Regions from separate parts of the Arthrobacter sp. Cr_A7 genome, predicted to be linked through region 1. Evidence: riboswitches for the same ligand, from Rfam matches in the RefSeq annotation. Region 1 holds a riboswitch; the other holds the start of a gene.
What was found. Region 1 has a riboswitch for S-adenosylmethionine ahead of P2Q66_RS16580 (cobalamin-independent methionine synthase II family protein). Riboswitches for the same ligand answer to the same signal wherever they lie in the genome.

Region 1 (6,559 bases):
GGCCTTCGTCGCGGAACCCGCCATCAACCGGGCAAGCGGGCCGGAGGGAGCGGGCACGGGAAGGGACGCCAAAGATCCGAGTGAAAGGAGGATGCTACGGAGATCGGAATCGCCGGCCTGGCCGGCGTCACTGAGCATGTCATCCACCAGGTGGTGCAGGCTGTCCGGGGAGCGCGTCATGGTGTGAGGTACTCCTTCACGCCGGACAGCTCCCGCAGCTTGAGGAGCGCGCGCCGCTGAAGCTGCTTCACGGCCCCCGCCGTTTTGCCCATGGCCTCGGCCGCCTGCTCAACGGTGAGCCCGGCCACCAGGCGAAGCGACAGCACTTCCCGCTGGTCACCGGGAAGTCCGTCCAGCAGCCGGAGGACCTCCTGCGGGGAGATGCGCTCCAGCGCCACGTCTTCGGCCGATGAGTCTTCCCGCTGGTCCAGTTCGGGCTCGAACGGCAGTTTTGCGGGGGTGCGGTTCTGCCGGCGGTGGTCATCGACCATACGGGCGTGGGCTACAGAAAAAATGAATGTGCGAAGTCCTGCGGCGCCGCCGTGCACAGTGCCCAGCCGGGGCAGGACGGAGAGGAACACCTCCTGCATTGCCGCCTCCGGATCCTCGACTCCCCGGGCTGTGAGATAGCCCAGAACCTGTGATGCATACGTCCGGTAGACGAGGCTGAACACGTCAGCCTGGCGGGATTCGTCCCGCAAAGCCTCGTCGGTCAGTGCATCGGTCACGGACGTAGTGCTTTCAGTCAAAGAGGGGGTTGTTTGCCCGGGAAGGCCTTCCACGGGGGTGGAACGGCTTTTCCCCGCATTACTTTACCCCTCGGTAACCACTGCGCCGGGACCGCCACGGGCGTCACCGGTTCCGGCATGAGGCAGCTGCCCCTGCCACCGGATCAATGAAAGAGCCGGTCTGGAACGTGATGGGGGACAAGTTCCAGACCGGCGCTACATAGGGGTAATCGCTGACGACGGCGAAAGGGTTACGCGTTCCTGAAAAAACTTTCCAAAACTTTTTGGAGGAGGTTCAGCGGGCCGCGGCCGGGATCCAGCGCGGTGCACTCCCCTGCCGGCGCGGTTCCTTGGCGATCGTAAAAGCGTGCACCCTGGCGGGGACGCGCTGGTCATCGCAGTCGGCCTGGGGCCTCATTGGAGCAACAGCGGGAGCCGCGGCGGAGCTCCTGGTTACTGCCCCGGCAGGGCAAAGATCGGTGACCAGACCGGTACCTGCGCATTCACGGACGGCGGCGATCCCGGCGGCGAGTGCGGACTTGTCCTCAAAAGGCCCGGACACCGCCATCACCGTGCCATCGGGGGCCAGAAGCCGGAACCTGAAAAACGAATCTGAATCGACAAAAGCTTCGAACTTTCCGGCCATAAGAAATCCTTCCGGTCTGCGGGATCCTGCCCGGCGACATCCTTGTCACCAGCTGGTCTGTGCGCGGTGCTGCGCATGTTCCCGCGGGTTTGGTCGAACGAATTGGTGATTGCATCACGTGGTGTTGATAAGTCTGTCGTCCAATGACGCAGCCTCACAAGACCAGCCGGGTTAACCCTATGTAAATTGCCATACTTTTGGGAAGACAAACGGCGGGCCACCCACTCGGGTGACCCGCCGTCGTCGTCCCCACCCACTCCCTAGCCTCGCAAGCTCGGCCAGGGAACCCTGCGGGCGTGGGCCCACACGTCAGTCGTTGATAAGGTCGTTCACCACGATGGTCTGGTCACGGTCCGGGCCCACGCCGATGGCGGAGAACCGCGTGCCGGACAGCTTTTCCAGGGCCAGCACGTAGTTGCGGGCGTTCTCGGGCAGGTCAGCAAGGGTGCGGGCACCCGTGATGTCCTCGGTCCAGCCTTCGAAGTATTCGAAGATGGGCTTGGCGTGGTGGAACTCGGTCTGCGTCATGGGCATCTCGTCATGGCGCACGCCGTCCACGTCGTAGGCCACGCACACGGGGATCTGCTCGATGCCGGTGAGGACGTCCAGCTTGGTGACGAAGTAGTCCGTGAAGCCGTTGACCCTGGATGCATGGCGGGCCAGGACGGCGTCGTACCAGCCGCAGCGGCGCGGGCGCCCGGTGTTGACGCCGAATTCCCCGCCGGTCTTCTGCAGGTACATGCCCATCTCGTCGAAAAGCTCGGTGGGGAACGGACCGGCGCCCACGCGTGTGGTGTACGCCTTGATGATGCCGATGGAGCGGGAAATGCGGGTTGGGCCGATGCCGGAACCCACCGAGGCGCCGCCGGCAGTGGGGTTGGAGGAGGTGACGAACGGGTAGGTCCCGTGGTCCACGTCCAGGAAGGTTGCCTGGCCGCCTTCCATCAGGACCACCTTGCCCTCATCGAGCGCCGTGTTCAGGACCAGGGTGCTGTCGATGACCAGCGGACGGAGCCGCTCGGCGAAGGAGAGGAAGTACTCCACGATTTCCTCCACCAGGACGCTGCGGCGGTTGTAGACCTTCACCAGCAGCTCGTTCTTCTGGCGCAGGGAGCCCTCCACCTTCTGGCGGAGGATGGACTCGTCAAAGACGTCCTGCACGCGGATGCCCAGCCGGGCCACTTTATCCATGTAAGCCGGGCCGATGCCGCGTCCGGTGGTTCCGATGGCTCGGCTTCCCAGGAACCGCTCGGTCACCTTGTCCAGGACCTGGTGGTACGGGGCCACGAGGTGGGCGTTCGCGGAAACCCGGAGCTTGGAGGTGTCTGCGCCGCGGGCCTGCAGTCCTTCGATTTCCTGGAAGAGCGCTTCGAGGTTCACCACGCAGCCGTTGCCGATAATGGGAACCGCGTTGGGGCTGAGAATGCCTGCCGGCAGCAGCTTGAGTTCGTACTTTTCACCGCCTACGACGACGGTGTGCCCGGCGTTGTTGCCGCCGTTGGGCTTGACGACGTAGTCAACGCGGCCGCCCAGAAGGTCAGTGGCCTTGCCTTTTCCTTCGTCGCCCCACTGGGCTCCTACGATCACAATTGCTGGCATGGGATCCTCCCCCATTCGTTCGGGCTGCCCGGGCCCGGCCATGGAGGTGGCTTGCCCGGTGCGGCGCCGTTCATGAGAATGCCCCGAATGGACCGGCCGTCGCTGGTCCGCGGGACGGGGCAGCGATGCAAGAGTTCCGGGGCTCTTACCACCCAAGTTTAGCCGATGAGCGACTTTGTCCACTCGTTGGGCCGCCGCGGTCCTTCTTGCAGGGTAAAGGACTCCTGCAGGCAAGGACCGCGGCGGGTGGGCGTTATGGTTACTCGCCGTCGGCTTCCTCGCCCGGCCGGGACGTCTGGGTGGCAAGGCTGTCCCAGAAGGAGGTGTCGGCGTCGGCGATGGAGCCATCCGCAATTGCTGCCGCGGTTGCAGTCAGCGTGGTCACGGTCTGCTGGATCAGGTAACCGTTGCTGCGCAGGCCCAGGGCGACGCCGTCCGCATAGTGGTCGGACATGCCACGCATTTCGAAGAGCAAGGTTGCGATGCTGTACTCAACGGCAATCCCATTGCGGCTGATGGTTTCGGCGCTGCCACCCACATACTTGCCCAGGTGGCCCCAGCCGGTGGAATCGACGTTGTTGAACACCACGGCGCCCAGCTGCTTGGACTTTTCCACCACGGCAGGATCGGCGTTGGGTGTGGTTGGGTACAGGATGGACCCCGAGACCAGCTTTCCGTCGCGTTCGCTGCGTGTGCCCTGGTGGTGCAGGTCGATCATGTAGTCGATCTTGTGCTGGCGCATCACATTGTTGTGCAGCGCCTGGGTTTCCGGCTGGACCTTGTCTACGTGGTCGCGGTTGAGGTCCACTTCCTCGGCGTTGTAGCGGGTCATGTTCCGGTCGCCCTTGGCCAGGTAGTCATCCAGCGGGAAGTTCACGTCCCCCATGGCGCCATCGGCGTTGAGCATGGGAACGATCAGGATGTTCACACCGTCCAGGATGGCCTCCGACTTGCCCGTCCCGAGGTGCTTGACGAATTCCAGGGCGCCCTCGGTGGTGAGCTGCTCATTGCCGTGCTGCTGCGTGAGGTACAGGATGGTGGGTTTGGCCGGGTCCGAGATGTACTTCACCAGGTGGATGTCGCGCCCCTTGACGGTCTGGCCGATGACCTCGAGCTCCATGGCGGACTGTCGGGCGTCCTGGTCCTTCAGGAAGGAAACCATCTGGTCATACGTAGCCAGCTTCGAGGTGGTGATTTGGCCGTTGCCGTCGTAGTTAGGGCCTTCACCTACTGCCTGGGCGAGCGGTGCGGGTCCTGCCACGACGGCAAGAGCAAGGGCTCCGGCGGCCAGGGTCCTGAAAGTTGCCAGGGTTTTTCTCACGGTGCGTTACCTCTTTCGAGTGCATTAGGTGCGTCCAGCCCGCTATGTCCCCCATTGCCGGCTGTGACATCAGCCAACCAAGCTGGACAAAACCTGTCAATGGACATGACGGTTATCCGCACCCAGTTATTACGAATCGAAAGCTGTCAACGCGGCGCGACATATGGCGAAGCGAATTTGCCCCCGCCCGCATTGCTGGATTTAAGTGAGGGTGAACCATCCGGAGCGGCCAAGAGACCTGGCTCAATGACGCCGCAGCAACCCGTCAGGGCAGGACGTCCTGCCCGCAGAAGGTGCTACTGCCAGGACCGATGGAAAGGAAAAATCCAGCATGTCCCTGAATACCGACCACATCCGCGTTACCCACGCAGGTTCCTTGCCGCGCACGCCCGAGCTTATCGCCGCCAACGCGGCGCGCGAGGAAAACCCGGCCGACGTGGAGGGATACAACGAACTCCTCACCGCTTCCGTTGTGGACCTGGTCCAGCGTCAGCAAAGCCTGGGCATCGATATTCCGAACGACGGCGAGTACGGCCACGCGATGTCCGCCGCTGTGGACTACGGCGCATGGTGGTCCTACTCATTTGCCCGGATGGGCGGCCTGGAACTGGACAATGACGCCACATGGGCCGTTGAGCCGAAGGAATCCACCCCCGGCAACGTCCAGCTGACGGGATTCATCCACCGCCGCGACCGCGTCCTTTTTGCCGAGGCCTACAACGATCCCACCAGCGGCATCTTCACCGGCGGCGCCAAGCCGTTCCCGAAGGTCACGGGACCGCTGGTGTACACGGGCCAGGAGGCGGTGGCCTCGGACATCGCCAACCTCAAGGCCGGCCTTGCCGCAACCGGATTGAAGGAAGGATTCGTGGCAGCGCTCTCCCCCGGCAGCGCATCACGGATCACCAACGAGTACTACGCCACGGAGGAGGAGTACATCTACGCCTGCGCGGACGTACTCCGCGAGGAGTACAAGGCCATCGTGGACGCCGGCCTCACGCTGCAGATCGATGACCCCTCCATCGCTGAGAACTGGGACCAGATCAGTCCGGAACCCACCGTTGAGGACTACCTCAAATTCACGCAGATCCGGGTGGAAGCGCTGAACTACGCCCTCCGCGGCCTTCCCGAGGAGCAGGTGCGCTTCCACCTCTGCTGGGGCTCCTGGCACGGCCCCCACACCACCGACCTCCCGTTCGCGGACCTGGTGGACACAATGCTGCAGATCAACGCCGGCGGGTACTCCTTTGAGGCCGCCAATGTCCGCCACGAACACGAGTGGCGGGTGTGGGAGGACACGAAGCTCCCCGAGGGCAAGGTCATCATCCCCGGCATCGTCTCGCACGCCACCAACGTGGTGGAGCACCCGGACCTCGTGGCAGACCGCATTGTCCGTTTCGCCGAGGTAGTTGGCCGCGAGAACGTCATTGCGTCCACGGACTGCGGCCTGGGCGGGCGCGTCCACCCCCAGATCGCCGTCGCCAAGCTTGAAGCACTGGGAGAAGGCGCCCGCCGGGCAACCAAGCGGCTCTGGTAACAGCCGCCCCTTCTCCGCCAGCCAGGACCGCCGGTTCCCTGCTCCACAGTATTGGATGCAGGGGACCGGCGTTTCGTTTCTCCGGGCTTGCTAAACTGGAACAGGCCGACCCGGAATCGGTCCACCCCATCTCAACCGCCGCTCATGTGTGGCGCCTTCGTGCGCCCATATCCGCCGGCGGCAGCACCGCCAATCCCCGCAGGAGATCCAGCACTACATGACAGCCCTGGCCCCCGAATCTTTCCATGAGCAGCTCCTGAGCCGCCGTTACGAACCCAATGTTGCCGCCGTCAATGAACTGTGCGATTCCCTGCAGGAGACCCGGCCCGGCACGGTAGTGCCCTACGTCGACCCCATGCATGACGTGGACGAATGCCGCATTATCAGCCTGTTCTCGAACATCGGAGGGGCCGACGAGTCCGGCTTCATCACCCCGGGAGACCAGGACGCCGCTACCCGGATGCTCGGCATCCAGTGGAAGCTGGGCCTTCGCCCCGAGTTCGTCATGCCCTGGAACGTGCACCCCTGGCACGTCCCGGGCGAGGTCAACGGGAAGTTCACCCCGGACCAGATCCAGGCCGGCCTCAAGCCGCTGCTGAAGTTCCTGGCGCTGGTCCCGCGCGCCTCGGTGATCGTGGCCCACGGCACCGAAGCCAACCGCCTGGCCAACCTGCTGCTGAAGACCGAGGTGCCGCTGCTCTGGCGCCGCGGTCTGAAGACCTACAAGG
Region 2 (6,559 bases), on a different contig from region 1:
CATGTCCGGACGGTGCTCCACCCGCCGCTCCGCAACACTCCTGGCATGCCGCTTTTCAAGGGATTCGGGGTGGTGGCGTTCCCGCCAGGTCCGGGCCTTGTGCCGGAACCGGTGCGGCACCAACTCCCCCGGCACGGGCGCGGTGGCCGGATTGGGTGCGTCCGGGCCCAGGAAATGCGCCTCCAACGCGGCGGCCCCGGCCCGATCCAGGGTGGCGGTTTCCTCGACCACCACCTTCGCGTGAGCCCACGACAGGCTACCGTCCTGCAACCCCGCCAAGGTCAACGGCAAAACATTGGCCAGCACCTGGGACTCGTTCAGCAGCACACCGGCAGCCCGCGCACCAATAGTCAGCACACCGGCGACTTCGGCGACCATCGACGCTTCCTGCGCCATCGCCCCGCACGGCACCATGGCCCGGGACGCCACAGCCTTGGCCGCTTCTGCATACCCTGCGGCCAGATGCACCTTCAACGCAGCTGTCCCGGCCTCGAGCCGGGCGACCCCGGCGAGCCCGTCCAGGCTCCGATCAGCCTGCTCCCGCAACGGATCAAAACCCTGACCGGTCCCACGCAGCACAGCACCCAGCTCAGCAAGGGACGCCTCAAGGACCTCCAACGCTTCCAATGCCGCCCTGCTTGCCATAGGAAAACTATGACAGGGGGGTCTGACAAAGCATGGGGCAGCCCATCCAGCCCGGTGGTCAGGGTAACCGGTGTCTGGCCGTTAGCTGGCAGGGCCGCCGGTCGTAGCGCACCGCCAAAGCGACGTGGCATACTCAGGCGCGTGACGCCGTCGTACGAATTCCACGCCGAGGTATGGCTCAATCCCGGCGAAGCGGGCTGGCATTTCGTCACCCTGCCTGCGGACGTGGCGGATGACATCAAGGAGCGGACCGCTGCCAGCAGCAGGGCCTTCGGAGCGGTAAAGGTGACAGCCGACATCGGAGGCCACTCCTGGCAGACCTCGCTGTTCCCCGACACCAAACGCGGCACCTATCTCCTGCCGGTCAAGAAGACCGTCAGGGACAAAGCCGGGATCGGCACCGGGGACACCGTGGAAGTCCGGCTGGACTTCCAGCCGGACCGTGCTCCACAGACCTAGATCTGTTTGAGGGCCTGTTCCAGGTCCCGGATCAGGTCATCGGCGTCCTCAAGCCCCACGGACAGCCGCACCACGCCGTCGCTCAGGCCGATGGCGGCACGGCCTTCGGGCCCCATGGCACGGTGCGTGGTGGTGGCAGGATGCGTAATCAGGGACTTGGAATCGCCAAGGTTGTTGGAGATGTCGATGATGCGCAGCCCGTCCAGCAGCGCAAAAGCGGCTTCCTTGCCCGAGCGGCCGCCGGACGGAGCAAGCTCCAAAGTGAGCACCGTACCGCCGGCGCGCATCTGCTTGGCCGCAAGCTCGTACTGCGGGTGGGACTTCAGGAGCGGGTACTTCACCCAGCTCACGGCGGGCTGCTGCTCCAGCCACTCGGCGAGGCGCAGGGCGGTTGCGGAAGAGTGGTTGACGCGCAGGGCCATGGTCTCCAGGCCCTTGGTGAGGACCCACGCGTTGAACGCGGACAGCGACGGGCCGGTGTGGCGCATCAGCTGCTTGACGGGTCCGTCGATGAATTCCTTGGTGCCCAGGATGGCGCCGCCCAGCACCCTGCCCTGGCCGTCAATATGTTTGGTGCCGGAGTAGACGATAACGTCGGCTCCGAGCTGGCCGCAGCGCTGCAGCAGGGGAGTGGCAAAGACATTGTCGACGACGACGGTGGCACCCGCGGCGTGCGCGAGTTCGCTGACCGCGGCGATGTCCACGATCTCCTGCATCGGGTTGGACGGCGATTCGAAGAAGACGGCGGTGGTGGGCTGGGACAGGGCCTCACGCCACTGCTCCAGGTCCGGCCCGTCCACGAAGACCGTCTCCACGCCCCAGCGGGGCAGGATTTCGTTCAAAATCACGAAGCAGGACCCGAACAGCGAACGGGCGGCAACAACGCGGTCGCCGGCAGCCAGCAACGCGCCGAGGGCAGTAAAGACGGCGGACATGCCCGACGCCGTCGCAAAGCACGCCTCGGTGCCCTCGAGCAGGCGGAGCCGCTCCTGGAACGTGGCCACCGAAGGGTTGCCGTACCGGGAGTAGACGAAGCGCTCGTCCTCACCAGTGAATGCCCGCTCGGCGGCGGCAGCGGATTCGTACACGAAGCCCGAATTCAGGAACACGGCCTCGCTGGTTTCCTGGAAGTTGGTGCGGTCCAGCCCGCCGCGGACGGCCTGGGTGTCAGGGCTCCAGCCGGCGGCGTCGTTATTGAAGGTCACTTAGTTCTTTCCCAGGTTGGTCGGCAGGCCGCGGTTCTTCCAGCCGTTGACGGTGCGTTCGCCGTAGCGGTCCGGCTCACCCTCGAAGCCCTCCAGGACGTTGTACGAGGTGAAACCGGCCTGGGTGGCGGCGATGGCCGCGGAGATGGAGCGCTGGCCGGAGCGGCAGATGAACAGCAGCTCGGTCCCGTTGTCCTCCGGCGCCTGCTGGCTCAGGTCTTTGATGAAATCGGGGTTGGGAATGCCGCCCGGGAACGTCCACTGGATGAACAGGGGATCATTGTCAGTGGCCTTGGTGTCCGGAATGCCGATGTGGGCCCATTCGCCCTCGGTGCGCACATCCACCAGGATGGCGCCCTGCTCCAGCTTGGCCCAGGCCTCCTCAGGCGTCAGGTCTCCTGCGTAGCTCATGCGTGGCCCTCGCCGTCGAACTCGAGGTCCTCGGTGCCTGACTCCAGGTTGTCAACAGCAGTGGCGACGGCGGCATCAGCCGAAGCGATGGCCGCCGGCAGGACCAGGGCCTGGGCAACGATGACGCTGCTGCCGTTGAACGTTGCTGCCGGGCTGCCGTGCAGGACATAGCCCTCGGCCAGCGCGGTTGAGATCCGCTCGCAGAATGCGCGGTCGTCCGGGCCGCTGATAAGGCGGTAGGACAGCTTTTCTTCAGGGGCAGGTGCGTCAGACACGACGGATCTCCTTCTCTCACGCTTGCAGCTCGAATCGGTCGATATGCCGAGTATTCACCTGAGGCACCCCGCCGCGAAAGGGAGGGTTGCCGACCGGCCAGTCAGGGCTTGGCGCCGGTACTCATTACTCCCCAAAAACGTAACATCTGGCACGCGGAGCCGCACCGCCGCCGTCGTCATGTTCCGTAACTGAACGGTCCGGGCCGTGGTGGGCGACGATGCGCACCTCAGCAAGGGGACGTCCGACGGCGGTATCGCCGCAGGTGGGCGGGCGTTCCTTACCGTCCGCCAGGCCTGCGTCCGGATAGAGTTCACGTGGGGCATCGCCCCGTCACCAGGTCATCAGCAGGGGGTCCCATCAGCATGCGTACAGCCGTGCCTCGAGTCCGCGCCGGGTCATCCACCGTGCCCCTCCACCGGAAAACCCTGGCACTCCTCGCCGTGGTGCTGATGGCCCTCATCGCCGTAGTGCTCCCCGCCGGGACCGCGCAGGCCGCACGGAGCTTTCCGGAAGAGGGGAAGCCGCTGCTGGGCGCAGTCCTTGAATGGGGCGAGGATACCGCCGCCGATTTTGCGGGCCGCTTGGGTGCGTCACCGGCCGTTTTTGGCCATGACATCACCTTTCCCTACCGTCCATCCGAGCAGGACGACATTGAGGGCTTCCTGGAGCAGTCCTCGCTGCAGGGCGCCCACGCGATGCTCACGGTGAAACCGACGGTGCCGCTGGATCAGATTGACGGCGCGGCCGCGAAAGCCTTCGCCGGCGAGGTGCGGGAGCTTGCTTCCACCTTCAAGGGCCAGTTGCTGATCCGGTTTGCCCCGGACATGAACGCAAGCTGGGTTGAATGGGGACAGCAGCCCGCTGCCTACCGCGCAGCGTTCCAGGCCGTGACGGCGGCGTTCCGGGAGGCTGACGGCGGCACGGTGATGGTCTGGGAACCCTACCTGGGCACGGACTATCCGTTCGGCCGGAACCGGAACGCGCCTGCGCAGGGAAGTGAAGGGTTCGCGCTGCTTGACACCAACGGTGACGGCCAGTGGGACGGCGCAGATGCAGCCTACGCCCCCTACTATCCCGGGGACGATGCGGTGGATTGGGTGGGCCTGACGGCCTATCACGACGACACAGCCGGCGGTGCGGCGGTCAATACCGTCCCCCGCGCGGGGGAGCTGCAGGAGATGCTGACGGCCTCCGGCGGGGAAAACTTCTACGCCACCTATTCGGAGGGGCGCGACAAGCCGTTCCTCCTGCAGACCGCCGCGTTTTACAGCCCGGCTTCCGGTGGAGCCCCGGAAGCGGACATCAAAACGAGCTGGTGGGACCAGGTGGTGGGGACGGCCACTGATGCCGGGTTCCGCATGACGGGGGCGGTGATGTGGGACGAGCGGACCAGTACCCGGGACACCGGAGTGGCAAGCATCGACTGGCTGCTCACCGGAAACCCGGGCATCGCCAAGGCCGCCTTGGGCAGGCTTGAAGCGTCCCCCATCGTCACCGGCCCCGTCACCGAGGTCAGCTCCGGCAGTGCGTTCGTGCGGGCAAACACCCTCACCGGGGCGGCTGCGTGGACAGTGGGTGCGGCGCTCCTCATCCTCCTGGTTGCCCTGTGGCAGATTCCCCGCCGGGTCAATGCCGCAACGGCGTGGGGATACTCAGACCCGTCCAGCAGGGATTCCCGGGTGGATATGCTGCGCGGCCTGGCCATTGTTTTTGTTGTGGTCAACCACCTGGGCATGACCTCGCTGTTCCAGTTGCTCACGCAGGAAGCGGTGGGGTTCGTCTCGGGCGCCGAGTTGTTCGTCCTGTTCTCCGGCCTGGTGGTGGGCATGGTGTACGGACCCAGGGCCAAGGACGACTTCGGAACGGTGGTGGACCTCACCTCGCGGAGGGCGGGCAAGCTCTACCTGACCGCACTGATAGTCCTCATCGGCGTCTTCCTGGCCTCACTGCTGCCGATCTTCCGGACCGACGCCCTGACCACCTTCGTGGACCAGGGAACCGGCGGCGCGGGGCACGACGGCGCCGGGCGCACCTATGACCTCTACGCGGGCATGGAGTCCCTGTTCCAGTTTCCGGTGCCGCCACAGGTGCTCCCTGCCATCCTGCTGCTGCAATTTGGCCCGTGGCAGTTCAACGTGATGGGACTTTACGTGGTGCTGCTTCTGGTCAGCCCGCTGATCCTCGCGGCGCTCAACCGCGGCAAAGCCGTCTGGGTGCTGGCCGCTGCCCTGGCGGTTTACGCCGTAGGCTCGCTGACCCGCTTCCGGCTCCTGCCGTCGCAGTTCGAGGACTCGTTCCCGCTGCTCGTATGGCAGGTGCTGTTCGTGATCGGACTGGTGGCGGGGTACCACCGGCGCAGCATCGTTGCCTGGCTCTCGGCGAGGCTCTGGGTGGTGGCCGCGTGCACCGCCGTCGCACTGCTGTTTGCGTTCCTCTCCTGGGGCAACCCCTACCTGGCCAACGGCTTTGACACCCGCCTCGCCATCATCCCGGACACCCTGTACCGGTCGCTCTATGATCTGCTGTTCTCCCGGACGTACCTTGCGCCGGGACGGCTGCTCAACGTCCTGGTCCTGGTGGTGGCGGCCTACGCCTTCCTCACCGCGTACTGGAAACCCGTGCAGCGCACGCTCGGATGGTTCCTGATTCCGCTGGGCCGCGCCACCCTCTACGTGTTCATCATGCACGTGGTGCTGATCGCCGTCGTTGCCAATATCCCGGCCCTGCAGCAGGAGAACGTGCTGCTTAACACTGCCGCTTACGCCGCGGTACTGGGACTCCTGTGGGTCATGGTCCGGAGCAGGTTCCTCTTCCGGATCATTCCCACGTAGGTGGGCCCTAAGAAACTGAAAGGGCGTGAATCGCCGGCCAGGTGCCGGCGGTTCACGCCCTTTGTGTGGGCTCTTAGACGAGTCCGGGGTAGCTGGTCATGATGTAGTCCGCGGCGGCGGGGCCCTTCATGCGCAGGCCGGTGTGCCCCGGCGTGATCCTGTTTTTCATGGCCGCCCAGAATTTTGACTCCGGACCGGGGGCCTGCTGGTTGATGAAGCACCAGCTGGTGTAGAGGCCGTAAAGGCGGTCCTGGTCCAGCGTTGAGTCGGAGGATTGGTCGATGTAGGTGGCTTCGTGGAGGAAAAGGTCGAACTGCGAATTAGCCATGACGGCGTCCCTTCGCTAAGTGCGTGGCGCCGCCGTTCGGCTACAGCAGCAAGCCTCAACTGCCGTGCACGGGGCAATGGAGTGTGAGGTGGGCCCCGAAAGAAATGAGGTCCGGATGCGGCGTAAACGCTGCATCTACAATGTAGACTTTACTCGTAGACTACAGATACAGCAAGCGTCTGGAATTACCCCTGGACCATGCACCGCCCCTCCCAGGATGGAAACAATGGCTTCCCCGAAAAGCGCTCCGGCCGCCGACCGCAAGGCCAGGCTGAGCCGGGAACTGGTGTTGGCCACGGCCCTGGAACTCGTGGACGCCGAAGGCCTGGACGCGCTGACCATGCGCCGCCTCGGCCAGGAACTTGGCCGGGATCCCATGAGCCTTTACCGCTACGCCGAGAACC

Region 2: linked by a shared signal. The riboswitch ahead of P2Q66_RS08700 (DUF1737 domain-containing protein) and the one ahead of P2Q66_RS16580 (cobalamin-independent methionine synthase II family protein) in region 1 are both predicted to bind S-adenosylmethionine.

Annotation. Positions count from the first base shown of each region.
Region 1 is NZ_JARHXQ010000280.1:12,113-18,671, forward strand. It holds gene P2Q66_RS16555 (hypothetical protein) at 1-180, opposite strand, end outside; gene P2Q66_RS16560 (sigma-70 family RNA polymerase sigma factor) at 177-728, opposite strand; gene P2Q66_RS16565 (YegP family protein) at 1,024-1,374, opposite strand; gene P2Q66_RS16570 (adenylosuccinate synthase) at 1,684-2,973, opposite strand; gene P2Q66_RS16575 (M14 family zinc carboxypeptidase) at 3,233-4,294, opposite strand; SAM riboswitch class I at 4,508-4,612, shown strand; gene P2Q66_RS16580 (cobalamin-independent methionine synthase II family protein) at 4,626-5,831, shown strand; partial or broken gene P2Q66_RS16585 (uracil-DNA glycosylase) at 6,049-6,559, shown strand, end outside.
Region 2 is NZ_JARHXQ010000141.1:5,209-11,767, reverse strand. It holds gene P2Q66_RS08720 (HNH endonuclease signature motif containing protein) at 1-645, opposite strand, end outside; gene P2Q66_RS08715 (DUF1905 domain-containing protein) at 787-1,104, shown strand; gene P2Q66_RS08710 (O-succinylhomoserine sulfhydrylase) at 1,101-2,309, opposite strand; gene P2Q66_RS08705 (rhodanese-like domain-containing protein) at 2,310-2,720, opposite strand; gene P2Q66_RS08700 (DUF1737 domain-containing protein) at 2,717-2,995, opposite strand; SAM riboswitch class IV at 3,009-3,124, opposite strand; gene opgC (OpgC domain-containing protein) at 3,446-5,827, shown strand; gene P2Q66_RS08690 (hypothetical protein) at 5,901-6,155, opposite strand; gene P2Q66_RS08685 (TetR/AcrR family transcriptional regulator C-terminal domain-containing protein) at 6,382-6,559, shown strand, end outside.